Regions from separate parts of the Micromonospora sp. L32 genome, predicted to be linked through region 4. Evidence: riboswitches for the same ligand, from Rfam matches in the RefSeq annotation. Region 4 holds a riboswitch; each other region holds the start of a gene.
What was found. A riboswitch is a leader RNA that binds a small molecule or an ion and turns the genes downstream of it on or off. The one in region 4 is predicted to bind cyclic di-AMP.
Positions count from the first base shown of each region.

Region 1 (3,199 bases), on a different contig from region 4:
GGCGGTGGGCGATCCGGATCGCCGAGCGCTACATGGGGCCGGACCTGGCCGAGGCATACGGGGCGCGCAACGCCGTGCCGGGCGAGCTGCTGGTGCGCCTGACCGTGGAGAAGGTCGTCGGGCACACCGGCATCTCCGACTGAGCGACCGCCCGCGCGGAAGCAGCGAAGAAGCATCGAACGTGCCGCCTGCGGCCGACCCGTCACGACAGCAGGCGGCGTGGCAGCCGAGCTGAGCGGCGCCGTGGCGAGGTCCGGCATGGACGGAGAGCTCGAACGTCCGGCAGGTGGTCCCGAGCCGCATGCGACCCACGACGGCGACGCCCGCGTCCGCAACCGGTCACAGGTACGGGTCGAGCAGGGCCAGCACCGCCGCCGGGTCCTCCACGTGCGCGTTGTGGCCGAGGCCGGGCAGGGTCGCCACCGGCACGCCCAGCTCGGCGAGCTGCGCGTCGCTGACCATCGGGTCGTGCTCGCCCCGGGCCAGCAGCACCGGGACGTCGGTGGCGGCCAGCAGGGCCGGCAGCTCCGGCGCGCCCACCGCGAAGGCGGCCGGGTCCATGGCCAGCCGCCAGCGGCCGTCCTCGGCACGCAGCCCCGCGTCGACCACCGGATGGTCCGGCGCGAAGAGCCCGCCGAGGCCGGCCACCTTCAGGTAGCGGCGGGCCGCCTCGTCCCGGGTGGCGAACCAGGTCACCGGGCGCTCCGCCAGCTCGCGCGCCCGGGCCAGCTCGGCCGGCGACCAGACCGCCTTGATGCCCAGCCCGACCACCGCGTCCACCGGGAGCCCGGCGTCGCGGGCGGCCAGCGCCAGCGCGACCACCCCGCCGAGGGAGTGGCCGAGGACGACCAGGCGGTCACTCGGGCGGGCCCCCTCGGGCACCGGGCCGAGCCCCGCCGCGACCTGCTCCGCGAACCCCGCGAAGGAGTACCCCGGCAGCGGCGGCGAGAAGCCGTGGCCGGCCAGGTCCGGCGCCAGCCAGCGGCCCGGCCAGCGGTGTTCCAGCAGCGGCGCCCAGGGCAGCCACACGTCGCCGGTGGTGCCCATCCCGTGCAGCAGCAACAGCAGCCGGCGGGTACCCGAGTCGTCGGTCATGGGCCGCAGTGTGCCACCGCCCGGTCGCGGCGCGCGAGACCCGCGCCAACGGCGACGGGCACCGGCCCCCAGGGGAGCCGGTGCCCGGACGAGCGACGGTATTGGATCAGGCGGAGTAGCCGCGGGTGGCGATCCAGTTCGCCAGGTCGATGGTGCTGACCCAGTACGACGGCAGGTTCGGGTCCGCCGAGTCGGCGATCCGGACCGTCCGGCCGTCGTTCTTGTAGCCGACCACCGCGATGTAGTGGCCGCCCGGGAAGGAGTGCCAGCCGCCGTCGGTGTCGGTGGCGCTCCCCGCCACGTTCACCACGACGCCCCGGCCGTCGGTGATCGCCGCGATCACGTCGGCCTGGAGCCGGTCGATCTGCGCGGAGCTGGGGGTGCCCCGGAACATCCGAGTCCGGTACGGGTCGCCCTTGACGATCTGGTTCAGGACCCGGGTCGTGTCCAGCGCCGAGTTGGTGCCCATCTCGGTGGTGCCGAGCGGGCCGGCCAGCTCGTCCTGGGTCCGCTCGATGCCCGCCGCGCTGAGCGCGTTGCGCACCGCGGCCGGACCGCAGTTGTAGAAGGTGGTCTGCGCCTGGTAGTCGTAACGGAGGACCTTGGTCGACGGCGGCTTGGGGGCCGCCTTGCGGGTCAGGTCCGGGTCCGCCTTGGCCTTGGTGGCGCTCGCCGACGGCGAGGGGCTGGCCGAGGGCGACGGCTTGTGGGACGGGGCGGCGACGCGGGCCTGGCTGCGGGTCGCGACGTCGTCCAGCCGGGGCGCCACCTCGGCGACGGCGGCCGAGGTCTGCTGGCGGGCGGGCGCCTCGTCGGCGAGCAGCGTGCTGGCGCCGGAGACGAGCACGAGCGCGGCGGCCGAGCCGGCGACCAGCTGGTAGGACCGCTTGGTGGCCAGGCGTCGCAGCTGCCGCTTCAGGGGGTGCTTCACGTGTTTTCCTCCACGGTACGAGGGCGGGAGCGGCGTGCCGGACCGGCGCGTGACGGGACGTCACGCGCGGCGTCAGAACCGGTGTGCGAGGCCGCTCGGCGGGGGTGCGCCCGGTCGGTGACCGGGCGGCGAGGTGGGGCCGGGATCAGCGCGCGAGGGCGCGGCGGACCGGCACGAACACCCCGGTACCGAGGTGGAGAGCAAGCCGAGGAATGCGAGGGAGCAGCAAAAGTTGGAACTCCTTCCGACACCGCCTACCGGGTTAGCTGACGGATTCGGGCGGGAAGAGCGCCCTACCACGGGCCGTGGCCCGCGGATTCACCCCGGACGTGCATGGGTCCCCGGTTCGTGGAATCACGATTGAGCGGGTCGGCGCGGCGTCGCCTCTTGCGATCGGAAACCGCACCGGACCCGGGCGACATTACTGGTCGGTCACGTGTCGGCCAAGCGCCGCCAGCTGCTTAAACATGATCAGGGCGACAAATTTGCCGTACAGTTCGACACTGACGTCACTCAATGGGACAGGCGGTTGTTCCGGGACCGTCGGGCGACAACCGGACAGCGCGGCGGCAAACACTGCCGATCGTCGCGATCGATGTCACCGCCTGTGACCGGATGACCGGTTTCCCGATCGCCGTGACGCGACTCACGGAAATACGGGTAACAATTTGGTCGCGTCCTCAGCCCACCCGGGCCGGCCGCCACCGCGCCGCGAGCGCGGTCCGGGCCGTCGCCGTCGCCGTCCGCTGGGCGGGCAGCCGCGCGGGACGCAGCCGCTCCGCCGCCGCGTACGCCTCGACGGCGAGCGCGCGGGCCGCCTCGGCGGCCAGTTCGGCGTCCCGCCACGCCGACCGCTCCCGCCCGGCCGCCGCCCGGTACGCGTCCCGCCGGCCGTCGCGTACCGCCCGGGCCAGCAGCACCTCCTGCTCGACGGGGTGCCGCCGGGGGTCCCAACCGTCCCGGTGCGCGAAGACGTCCCGCAGCCGCTCCACCGGCAGCTCACCGCGCCAGTGGGCCGCCACCGCCGCCTGGTGCAGCCAGCGCTCCCGGCCCGCGTACTCGGCCGGCGTGCGCGGGGTACGCGGGGCGGGCAGCGCGGCGGCGCCGGTGAACCGGCGGGCGGCGGTCTCCGCCTCGTCGTACGCCGTCCAGGCCCGGTCCACCTCCTCCTGG
Region 1 covers NZ_JBQHDD010000007.1:259,645-262,843, reverse strand. Annotated here, with positions in the region: gene ACTMTB_RS20795 (PPOX class F420-dependent oxidoreductase) at 1-143, shown strand, start outside; gene ACTMTB_RS20790 (alpha/beta fold hydrolase) at 340-1,095, opposite strand; gene ACTMTB_RS20785 (C39 family peptidase) at 1,202-2,026, opposite strand; cyclic di-AMP (ydaO/yuaA leader) riboswitch at 2,263-2,403, opposite strand; gene ACTMTB_RS20780 (hypothetical protein) at 2,707-3,199, opposite strand, start outside.
Region 1: it holds a riboswitch for cyclic di-AMP, as region 4 does, so the genes downstream of both, ACTMTB_RS20785 (C39 family peptidase) here and ACTMTB_RS27150 (coiled-coil domain-containing protein) in region 4, are expected to answer to the same signal.

Region 2 (3,199 bases), on a different contig from region 4:
TAGACCACGCCCGGGTCGGCGCCGCGCAGCCCGGCGATGCCGAGGGTGAGCAGCACGAGGTCCGCGCCGAGCCAGCCCAGCGCGGTCACCAGGTGCAGGGTGAGCAGGGTCTTGCGGCCGTCGGGGGAGAGTCGGGTCATGCCTCGATGCTCGCCCGGCCGTTGCGCTGCGTCGTGGGCCGGGCGACGACATCCCGGGTACGTCGGCGCGCGTACGGCGGGGCCCGTCCGCCTCGGACGGGCCCCGCCGCCGGTCGGTCAGTAGACCGACAGGTGCACGTGGTTGGTGTGGTCGCTGGACGGGTCCCCGCCGGCCCCGCTGTACGACTTCCACCCGCTGCTGGGCAGCCAGATCTGCCGGTACCAGATCACGTACAGCACCCCGAGCCGGTCGGCGTTGCGGACGTGGTACGCGGCCAGGTTGTTGCCGTACGTCCGGTCGCCGCCGGTCGCGTCGCCGCCGAAGCCGCTCTTCTGCGCGGCGAAGTCGCAGGCCCGGCCCTTGGGGTGCTCGCCCGAGCCGCTGGGGCGGTAGCAGGAGACGTACCGGGTGAAGCCGGCCGCCTGGCTCTGCTTGAGCGCGTTGAGCATGCGCGGGGTGATGCAGCCGTTGGCCGGGGTCGGGTCGTTGACGCTGCACGACTCCGAGGGCCACGACCCGTCGGGGTTGCGCGGCGCCGGCCGGGCGTTGGCGGTGGAGGTGCCGGCGTTGGAGCCGCCCCCGGTGCTGGCGGCGGGCTTGTCCGCGGCGGCCACCGCGAGCGCCCGCTCGGCCTGTTGCTTGCGCTTGGCCATCACCGCGACCTGCTTGCGCTCCTCGACGATCTCCTTGTCGAGCGCGGCCCGGGTGCGGGTGGCGTCGTCGCGGGTCCGGAGCAGGTTGCGCAGCTCCCGGTCCTCGTTGGAGGCGACGGTCTCCAGCGCCGCCGCCCGGTCCAGGAAGCCTTCGGGGCTGGAGCTGCTCAGCAGCGCCGACACCGGCCCGAGCCGCCCGGTCCGGTACGCCACGCCGGCGATCTCGCCGACCTTGCCCTGCCGGACGGTCAGCTCCGACTCGATGGTCTTGAGCTGGTTGCCGAGCTCCTGCTGCCGCTTGGTGGAGCGTTCCAGCGCGGCCTTGGCGTCGATCCAGCCCTTGCTGGCCGCGTCGAGCTGGGCGCGCAGCGCGGGGGTGCCGCCCTCGGGGTCGCCGGGGGCGGCGAGCCGGGTGGCGGGGGGAGCGGCGGTCGCCGGGACCGGCGCGGACGACACCCCGAGGGCGAGCGTCGCGACGACCGCGGCCGCCAGCCGTGCGGTGGTACGTCGTACGTGCATGCACATGTCCTTCCGTCAGCCGCCGACCGGGTTAGCTGACGGGTTCGGGACGGAAGATCCCTACCGCTGACGCGGATGCACCCCACGAACATGGTTCCCCGGCTCGCCCTGGCAGGCGATTAGGCGGCGGCCACCGCCGGCACCGGAGGGTGCCGCCTGGCGGAGGCCGGGACCGAGCCTACCGGTACGGGTGTGACACCCGCCCGTTTCGTGACTGAGGGTACTGGAGTGAATCCTGGTGTAGGTGACACAATGGGACAATAGGTGTCCGATTTCGTCACCACTCGACCTGCCCGCAGGCGCCGGGGGCGGCCCCCGGCTCGATCTGGAGGGTGGCGTGCTCGATGTGGAAGTCCTCGTGCAGGGCGGTGCGGGCGGCGGCCAGCACCGTGCCGACCTCGGCGCCGGGGACCATGGTGAGGTGGGCGGAGGCGACCTCCATGCCGGAGGTGAGCGTCCAGACGTGCAGGTCGTGCACCTCGGCGACGCCGGGGACGGCGGTCAGCCGGTCGTGCACGGCGGTCACCTGCAGGTGCTCCGGGGCGGCCTGGACCAGGATGCGCACCGCGGCGCGGCCGAGTCGCCAGGTGCGGGGGAGGATGAACAGGCCGATCGCGACCGCCACCGCCGGGTCGGCCCACCACCAGCCGGTGCCGGCGATGAGCAGCGCGGCCCCGATCACGCCCAGCGAGCCGAGCAGATCGCCGAGCACCTCCAGGTACGCCCCGCGCAGGTTGATGCTCTCCTGCGCCCCGGGACGCAGCAGCGCGAACGCGACGAGGTTGGCCAGCAGGCCGAGCACCGCCACCGCCAGCATCGGCCCGGTCCGCACCTCCGGCGGGTCGCCGAACCGGCGGACCGCCTCGATCAGCACGTAGATGGCCACCCCGCTGAGCAGGACGGCGTTGGCGAGCGCGGCCAGCACCTCGAGCCGGTAGAGCCCGAAGGTGCGCTGCGGGTCCCGGTCGCCGTGCCGGGTGGCGGTGATGGCGGCCAGCGCCATGCCGATGCCGAGCACGTCGGTGAACATGTGCCCGGCGTCGGAGAGCAGGGCCAGCGAGCCGGTGCCGAACGCGGCGACGGCCTCGACCACCATCAGCGTGGCGAGCAGCGCGAAGGCCGCCCAGAGTCGCCCCCGGTGGCGGTGCGCCGCGTTCGTGACCGACCCGTGGTGGTCATGACCTGCGCCCACGCCCACACCTTCCGTCGCCCCGGCGGCCCGAACCCAATCTATGCTCACATCGCTATGTATGCAACTAACCCCGCACGCCTTCCCCCACCTTCAAAGAACGAGTGGCCGCCGCGCCCGGTACAGCCACTCATTCTCGGAACGTGCCCGACCCCTGGGGCGGGGTCAGGGGGTGGGGTCGATGGTGGTGAGGCGTTGGGTGGCGCGGGAGAGGGCGACGTAGAGGGTGCGCACGCCCGAGCCGGGGTCGGCCCGGATCTCGCTCGGGGCGATGAGCACGACGCCGTCGTACTCCATGCCCTTGGCCTGGAGGCTGGTCACCACCTGGAGCCGGGAGCCGCCGCGGCCGCCCAGCCAGCCGGCCACCTCGTCGCGGCGCGGCACCGGCGTGATCACGCCGACGGTGCCCTCCACCTCGGTGAGCAGCGCGTCCACGGCCTGCACGGTCGCCGCCGGCAGCCGGTCGGCGGCGACGGTCAGCGCGACCGGCTCCACGCCGGTGGAGCGGACCGCCGTCGGCAGCTTCAGGTCGGGGTAGAGCCGGCGGATCTCCGCCGCCGCCACCGCGAAGATCTCCGCCGAGTTGCGGTAGTTCGTGGTCAGCGCGAAGCGGTGCCGCCGGCGCCGGCCGAGCGCCTGGTCCCGCGCCCGGTCCAGCTCCTGCGGGTCACCCGTCCAGGCGGTCTGCGCCGGGTCG
Region 2 covers NZ_JBQHDD010000004.1:420,054-423,252, reverse strand. Annotated here, with positions in the region: gene ACTMTB_RS13870 (hypothetical protein) at 1-140, opposite strand, end outside; gene ACTMTB_RS13865 (coiled-coil domain-containing protein) at 258-1,313, opposite strand; cyclic di-AMP (ydaO/yuaA leader) riboswitch at 1,318-1,449, opposite strand; gene ACTMTB_RS13860 (cation diffusion facilitator family transporter) at 1,591-2,505, opposite strand; gene ACTMTB_RS13855 (HelD family protein) at 2,668-3,199, opposite strand, start outside.
Region 2: it holds a riboswitch for cyclic di-AMP, as region 4 does, so the genes downstream of both, ACTMTB_RS13865 (coiled-coil domain-containing protein) here and ACTMTB_RS27150 (coiled-coil domain-containing protein) in region 4, are expected to answer to the same signal.

Region 3 (3,199 bases), on a different contig from region 4:
TGGTCACGAACCGACCCGCACGCCCATCGCCGCCCAGGTGGCCGGGCCGACCACCCCGTCCACGGTCAGCCCCCGCATGCCCTGGTACCAGCGCACCCCGGCCTCGGTCCTCGCGTCGAAGGCGCCGCTCGCGGGGCCGCACCGCTTCGTGCCGACGAACCGCTGGACGAAGGCCACGTCCCCGCCCTTGCTGCCGCGCCGCAGCGTCCGCGAGCCCGGTCTGCCCCCGGACACCGGCGTCGCCGGTCGCCCGCTGGGCACCGACGGGGCCGGCTTGACGGCCGCGCGCAGGGCCGCCACGGTACGCGGGCCGACCACCCCGTCGGCGTCGAGCTTCCGGGCGGTCTGGAACGACCGTACCCAGGCGGCCACGGCCGGCCCGAACACCCCGTCGGCCGTCAGCCGGGCCCCGAGGCGGTTGGCGACGGCCTGCAACTCCCGGACGTCGCCGCCCCGGCAGCCGGCGCGCAGCACCCGGTCGCCGAGCCGCGCCGTCGTGGCGGTGGCGATGCCCCACGCCTGGCGGCTGTCCTCCAAGCTCCGCTGGTGGCTGACGCTGACGTGCAGGTGCTTGTCGTGCGGGTTCGGCCCGGTGTACCGGGCCGGCCGGAAGCTGCGGGTACGGCTCCAGATCTTTCGGTCGTAGATGACGTACTGGGTGGACGGATGGCTGACGGCCTGCCGGACGACCAGCAGCGGGTCGATCCCGTCGACGTCCACGTCCACCGCGTTGACCGACTGGTCGTCACTGTCCGGATTATGGTCCGAGCGGCGCGCCTGGTGACTGGCGTCGCCCAACCAGCCGTCGGACTTGCGGTCCCGCTGCGGCCACCGGGTGTCTATCTCCTCGCGCAGCACCCGCAGCGCGGGCGCCAGGTGCACGCCCATCTCACTCCTCCTCTTCCAGCGCGGCGGCCAGGTCGAAGTCGACCTCGTCGCCGGCCAGGCTCTCCGGGTCGTCGTCCTCGTCCAAGGTGGCAACGAGGTAGTCGGTGTCGATGCTGACGGTGTCCATGGAGGTCCTTCCTCTCGCGGATGGTCGGCCGCCGCGAACCGGGGCGGACCGTGCCGGCCAGGGCGCCGGCGCCCGGCATCCGGCGGGTCCGACGCGTCGGCGCCGTGGCCGCGCTCTGCTCCCTACCGTCCGAGTCGGCGGCCGGGCTGCCCAGACATGAGTCGCCAATCAGCGGCAACGCTGACCGTCCGGCGGCGCGGGCCGCCGATCGAGGCCGCCTGACCAGCGAAGACGGCGAGGCACGGCAGCTGATCCGCCGCTCGGAGCGAGGCTTTCGGCCCAGTGGTGACAGGTTCCCGACCGGCCCTTGTAGAGCACCGCCGACCAACCCGCAACTCGAAGCACGAAGCCGTCGCTCAGCCGGGTGAAGAACTTCACAAGAGGTGGGCAATCGCCCGAAACAATTCCTAACGTCGTTCGTGTTCGCGATCGCGGACACCACGGCCGGTAACGCCTAATCCATGCCGCCGGCCGGTGGGACCTTTGTCAGCGGGCATGGAGCGGGGGACCCACACGTTCCTCGGTGCACGTCACCTCGGGGTGAAGCCGCCCACGGGCGGCCGGGCTCCTCGGCCCGAACCCGACAGCTCACCTCGTCGGCGTGGAGGAATCCACATGGCAACTGAATACACCGCCCGTCACCGACGGGTCAGCTCGCGCCGCATCGCCGTCGGCACGCTCGCCGTCGGTGCGGTCACCGGGGTCGCCGCCGTCCTGGCGCCGGCGTCGCCGGCGAGCGCCGCCAGCGTCAACTGGGACGCGATCGCCCAGTGCGAGTCCGGCGGCAACTGGCACATCAACACCGGCAACGGCTACTACGGCGGCCTGCAGTTCTCGCAGAGCACCTGGTCCGGCTACGGCGGCAAGAAGTACGCCTCCCGCGCCGACCTGGCCAGCCGCGGCGAGCAGATCGCCATCGCCGAGAAGGTGCTCGACGGTCAGGGCATCGGGGCCTGGCCGACCTGCGGCAGGAAGGGCGGCTCCACCAAGAGCTACTCCAGCACCTCAGAGAAGTCGGAGAAGTCGCAGAAGTCGCAGCGGCGCTCCGGCTCGTCGAAGGCCACCGCCACCGAGCGGTCCTCGCGGGAGCAGCACAGCACCCGCAGCCAGCGGCGCAGCGCGCCGGCCGCGACCGGCGACGTGTACGTGGTGCGGCCGGGTGACACCCTGTCGCAGATCGCCGACGCCCGGGACCTGGCCGGTGGCTGGCAGGCGTTGTACGAGCGCAACAAGCGCGTGGTCGGCGCCGACCCGGGGCTGATCTTCCCCGGTCAGAAGCTCAGCCTCTGACCTCAGCACCTGGGCACCGTGGCGACGCCCGGCCGGACGACCGGCCGGGCGTCGCCGCGTCCACAGCGCCGTCGTGGTTCGGGCCGCTGCCGGCGGGGTACCCGGCGCGCGTGGACCGGCCCGCCGGCGCGTCCGCGTCGCCGGGTCGTCGGGCCGTCGGCCGGGGGGCGGGGATAGGGTTGGCCCTGGTGTGCCGGGAAGTCTGGTCGGCGATGGATGACGCGACCCCTGCCGACGAGGAGACCCCGTGACCGACGCCCCCCGGCGCCGTACCAGCCTGTTCGCCCGCCGCTCCTGGGGCGAGACCAGGCGCATCTCCGCCATCCTGCGCAAGGAGACCGTGGGCGGGGCGCTGCTGCTCGTCGGGGCGCTGCTCGCGCTGCTCTGGTCGAACTCGCCCTGGGCGGACGGCTACCGGGCGCTGCGTGACCTCACCGTCGGCCCGGCGTCGCTGCACCTCGATCTCACCCTCGGCACCTGGGCCGCCGACGGGCTGCTGGCGATCTTCTTCTTCGTCGCCGGGCTGGAACTCAAGCGCGAGTTCGTCGCCGGCGACCTGCGCGACCCGCGCCGGGCCGCGGTGCCGGTGGCGGCGGCGGTCGGCGGGGTGGTCGTACCCGCGGTGCTGTTCGTCCTCGTCGCCGGGGTCGACGGCGCCCGGGGGTGGGCGATCCCCACGGCCACCGACATCGCGTTCGCCCTGGCTGTGCTCGCGGTGGTGGGACGGCTGCTGCCGTCGGCGCTGCGTACCTTCCTGCTCACCCTGGCGGTCGTCGACGACCTGCTCGCCATCGTCATCATCGCCGTCTTCTACACCTCCAGCCTCGCCGTGCCGCCGCTGCTGGCCGCCCTGGTGCCGCTCGCGCTCTTCGCCGTGCTGGTGCAGCGCCGGGT
Region 3 covers NZ_JBQHDD010000010.1:54,304-57,502, reverse strand. Annotated here, with positions in the region: gene ACTMTB_RS24715 (peptidoglycan-binding domain-containing protein) at 4-888, opposite strand; gene ACTMTB_RS24710 (hypothetical protein) at 890-1,015, opposite strand; cyclic di-AMP (ydaO/yuaA leader) riboswitch at 1,457-1,632, shown strand; gene ACTMTB_RS24705 (transglycosylase family protein) at 1,631-2,305, shown strand; gene nhaA (Na+/H+ antiporter NhaA) at 2,553-3,199, shown strand, end outside.
Region 3: it holds a riboswitch for cyclic di-AMP, as region 4 does, so the genes downstream of both, ACTMTB_RS24705 (transglycosylase family protein) here and ACTMTB_RS27150 (coiled-coil domain-containing protein) in region 4, are expected to answer to the same signal.

Region 4 (3,199 bases):
ACGGTGATCGCCGCCCTGGTGCTGTGGCCGCGCGACTCGCGGCAGGCCGACGGCGGCGCCGAGCCGGCACGCCACCACGGCACGGTGACCCGGGTGGTGACCGAACCCTGCCCGCCGACCCCGGAGGCACCGCCCGGCGCGGCCGAAGGGCCGTGCGGGACCGTGACGGTCCGGGTCGAGCAGGGCCCGGACAGCGGCCAGCAGGTGGAGACACCGGTGCCCGCCGGTCCGGGCGCGCCCACCGTCGCGGTGGGCGACGAGGTGGTGCTGGTCCAGCTCGCCGACCCGGCCGACCCCACCGCCACCAGCTACCAGATCGCCGAACACCAGCGGGGCAAGCCCCTGGTGTGGCTGGTGGCGCTCTTCGCGGCGGCGATCGTGGCGTTCGGCCGGCTGCGCGGACTGGCCGCACTGGCCGGGCTGGGCGCCAGCTTCGCCATCCTGCTGACCTTCGTCGTACCCGGCATCGCGGCGGGCGGCTCGCCGCTGCTGATCGCGATCACCGGCTCGGCGCTGATCATGTTCGTGGTGCTGTACCTGACCCACGGGATCACCGCGCAGACCTCGGTGGCGGTCCTCGGCACCCTCGGCAGCCTGGTGCTGACCGGACTGCTCGGCAGCCTGGCCACCGCCGCCACCCACCTGACCGGGTTCGGCAGCGAGGAGGCCACCACGCTGTCGATGTACCAGCGTGACGTCGACCTGCACGGGCTGCTGCTGGCCGGCATCATCATCGGCTCGCTCGGCGTGCTCGACGACGTCACCGTCACCCAGGCCGCCACCGTCACCGAGCTGGCGCACGCCAACCCCGGACTGTCCCGGACGCAGCTCTACCGGGCCGCCACCCGGGTCGGCCGGGCGCACATCGCCTCCACGGTGAACACCATCGTGCTCGCGTACGCGGGCGCCTCGCTGCCGCTGCTGCTCCTGCTCACCGCCGACAGCCGTCCGGTGAGCCAGATCCTCACCAGCGAGTTCCTGGCTCAGGAGATCGTCCGCAGCGCGGTGGCGACGCTCGGCCTGGTCGCCGCCGTACCGCTGACCACCGCGCTGGCCGCGCTGGTCGCCACCGCCGGTCGTGGCCCGGCCGACGATCCGGCCCGGGACACCGGACCGGCACCCACGCCCCGCCCCTCCGCCGACCGGGACGCGGCGCTCGAGGCGCTGAGCGCGTCGCGTCCCGGCGGACCGTCCACCCCGGCCCCCGCACGGTGGCCCGACCCGGAAAGGAGCACGGACACCGCATGGTGAGACTCCGCTGCGTGACCGACGCCGACGCGGAACCTGACGAACGCGTCACTCGTCACGCATCGCTACGACGAAATAACGCTTTTAGTCGGGTTCTGGACGTAGATCCCCGGTACGACTCTCGGGTAACCTCGCTGCCGGTCACCGCCGAAGGCGCGCAGCGGCGCCTGCGGTACCGCCGCCCAATCGCCGCGAGGCGAGCCGGGGAACCAGGTACATGGGGTGAATCCGCGCGAGCGGTAGGGGCCACTTCCGTCCCGAACCCGTCAGCTAACCCGGTCGGCGGTCGACGGAAGGGAACACTGTGACGGCACCCCTGCGCCGCTGGTTGACTCCGGTGGTGGCCGTGTTCGCCGCGCTGGCCATCCTCGGCGGGCCGACAGCCGCGATCGCCGCGCCCTCGACCCCCACCCCCTCCGGGCACGAGGAGGACGGCGAGCCCAAGCTGCTCACCGACGTCATCGAGCTGCGCAACCGCGAGTACTCCAAGGCCAAGACGCAGCTGGAGAAGTCCAAGAAGCGCCAGCAGCAGCTCGGGCTGGAGGTGCGGCGCGCGCAGGACGAGCTGGCGGCGTTGCAGCCGACGGTCTCGCAGATCGCGGCGCAGTCGTACCGGACCGGCCGGATCGGCGCGGTGGCGATGCTGCTGGAGAGCGACGCCCCGGACTCGTTCGTCCGGCGCGCCGCCGCCCTGGACGAGCTGAACATGGTCAACGCGCAGAAGCTGGCCAAGGTCACCGCCGCCAAGAACCGCGCGGAGCAGGCCAAGCTGGCGCTCGACGCCGAGGTGCGCGAGCAGCAGAAGCTCACCAACGACATGGCCCGGGAGAGCCGGGAGGCGGAGAAGGCCCTCCAGCTGGTCGGTGGCCGGGGCTTCACCGGCGGCCTGGTCGACGCGACCTCGCCGGTCGCCCGGATCGGCCCCGGCCGGACGGCCGACGGCGGCTGGCGGCCCGAGTCGCGCACCGAGAACGACCCGACCACCTCCGGCACCATCACGCCGCGCACACTGCACGCGTACAAGGAGGTCCGGCGGGCCGGCTTCACCCGGTTCGCGGGCTGCTACCGGCCAGGTGGGCCGTGGGACCACCCGAAGGGCAAGGCCTGCGACTGGTCGTTGCAGCGGAGCGGCTTCGCGCCCTGGTACAACAACGACACCCGGATGTACGGCAACAACCTCGCCGCGTTCCTGATCCGCAACGCCGACCGGCTCGGCATCTACTACGTGATCTGGAACCGGCAGATCTGGTTCCCGGCGACCGGGTGGAAGTCGTACAGCGGACCGTCGAACCACACCGACCACGTACACATGTCGATGCTCTAGCGCGCGACGCGTACCGAACGAGGGCCGTCCCCGGTGGGGCGGCCCTCGTCGCGTGCGGGGGGTTTCAGCCGGCGACGGCGGTCGCCCGACCGTCGGCCTGGGCCGGCACGACGCTCGGCACCGCGGCCACCGTCCGCACCTCACCGGCGCTAAGCCGGTACGACATGCCGACCACCGCGCACCGCCCCTCGGCGACCGCGGCGGCCAGTACGGCGGAGTTGCCCAGCAGCGCCTCGACGGTCTGCGCGATGTGGATGTCGACGATCCCGTCAACGTCGTCGACGCCCTGCTCGGCGGCCCGCTGGAGGCTCGGTACCACCGCGTCCACCACCGCCCGCAGGTGCCCGACCGGCGGCGTGCCGGTCCGCGCGGCGTCCCGGGCGGCCTGCACCGCCCCGCAGGAGTCGTGGCCGAGCACCACCACCAGCGGGGTGCCCAGGACGCTCACCGCGTACTCGACGCTGCCGAGCACCTCGGGGCCGGCGGTGTGCCCGGCGGTACGCACCACGAAGAGGTCACCCAGACCCCGGTCGAAAATGATCTCGGCGGCGAGGCGGGAGTCGGAGCAGCCGACGATCACCGCGAACGGGTGCTGGCCGTCGGCGACCGCCGTCCGGTGCAGCGAGT
Region 4 covers NZ_JBQHDD010000012.1:62,603-65,801, reverse strand. Annotated here, with positions in the region: gene ACTMTB_RS27155 (YibE/F family protein) at 1-1,251, shown strand, start outside; cyclic di-AMP (ydaO/yuaA leader) riboswitch at 1,418-1,548, shown strand; gene ACTMTB_RS27150 (coiled-coil domain-containing protein) at 1,553-2,572, shown strand; gene ACTMTB_RS27145 (carbonic anhydrase) at 2,637-3,199, opposite strand, start outside.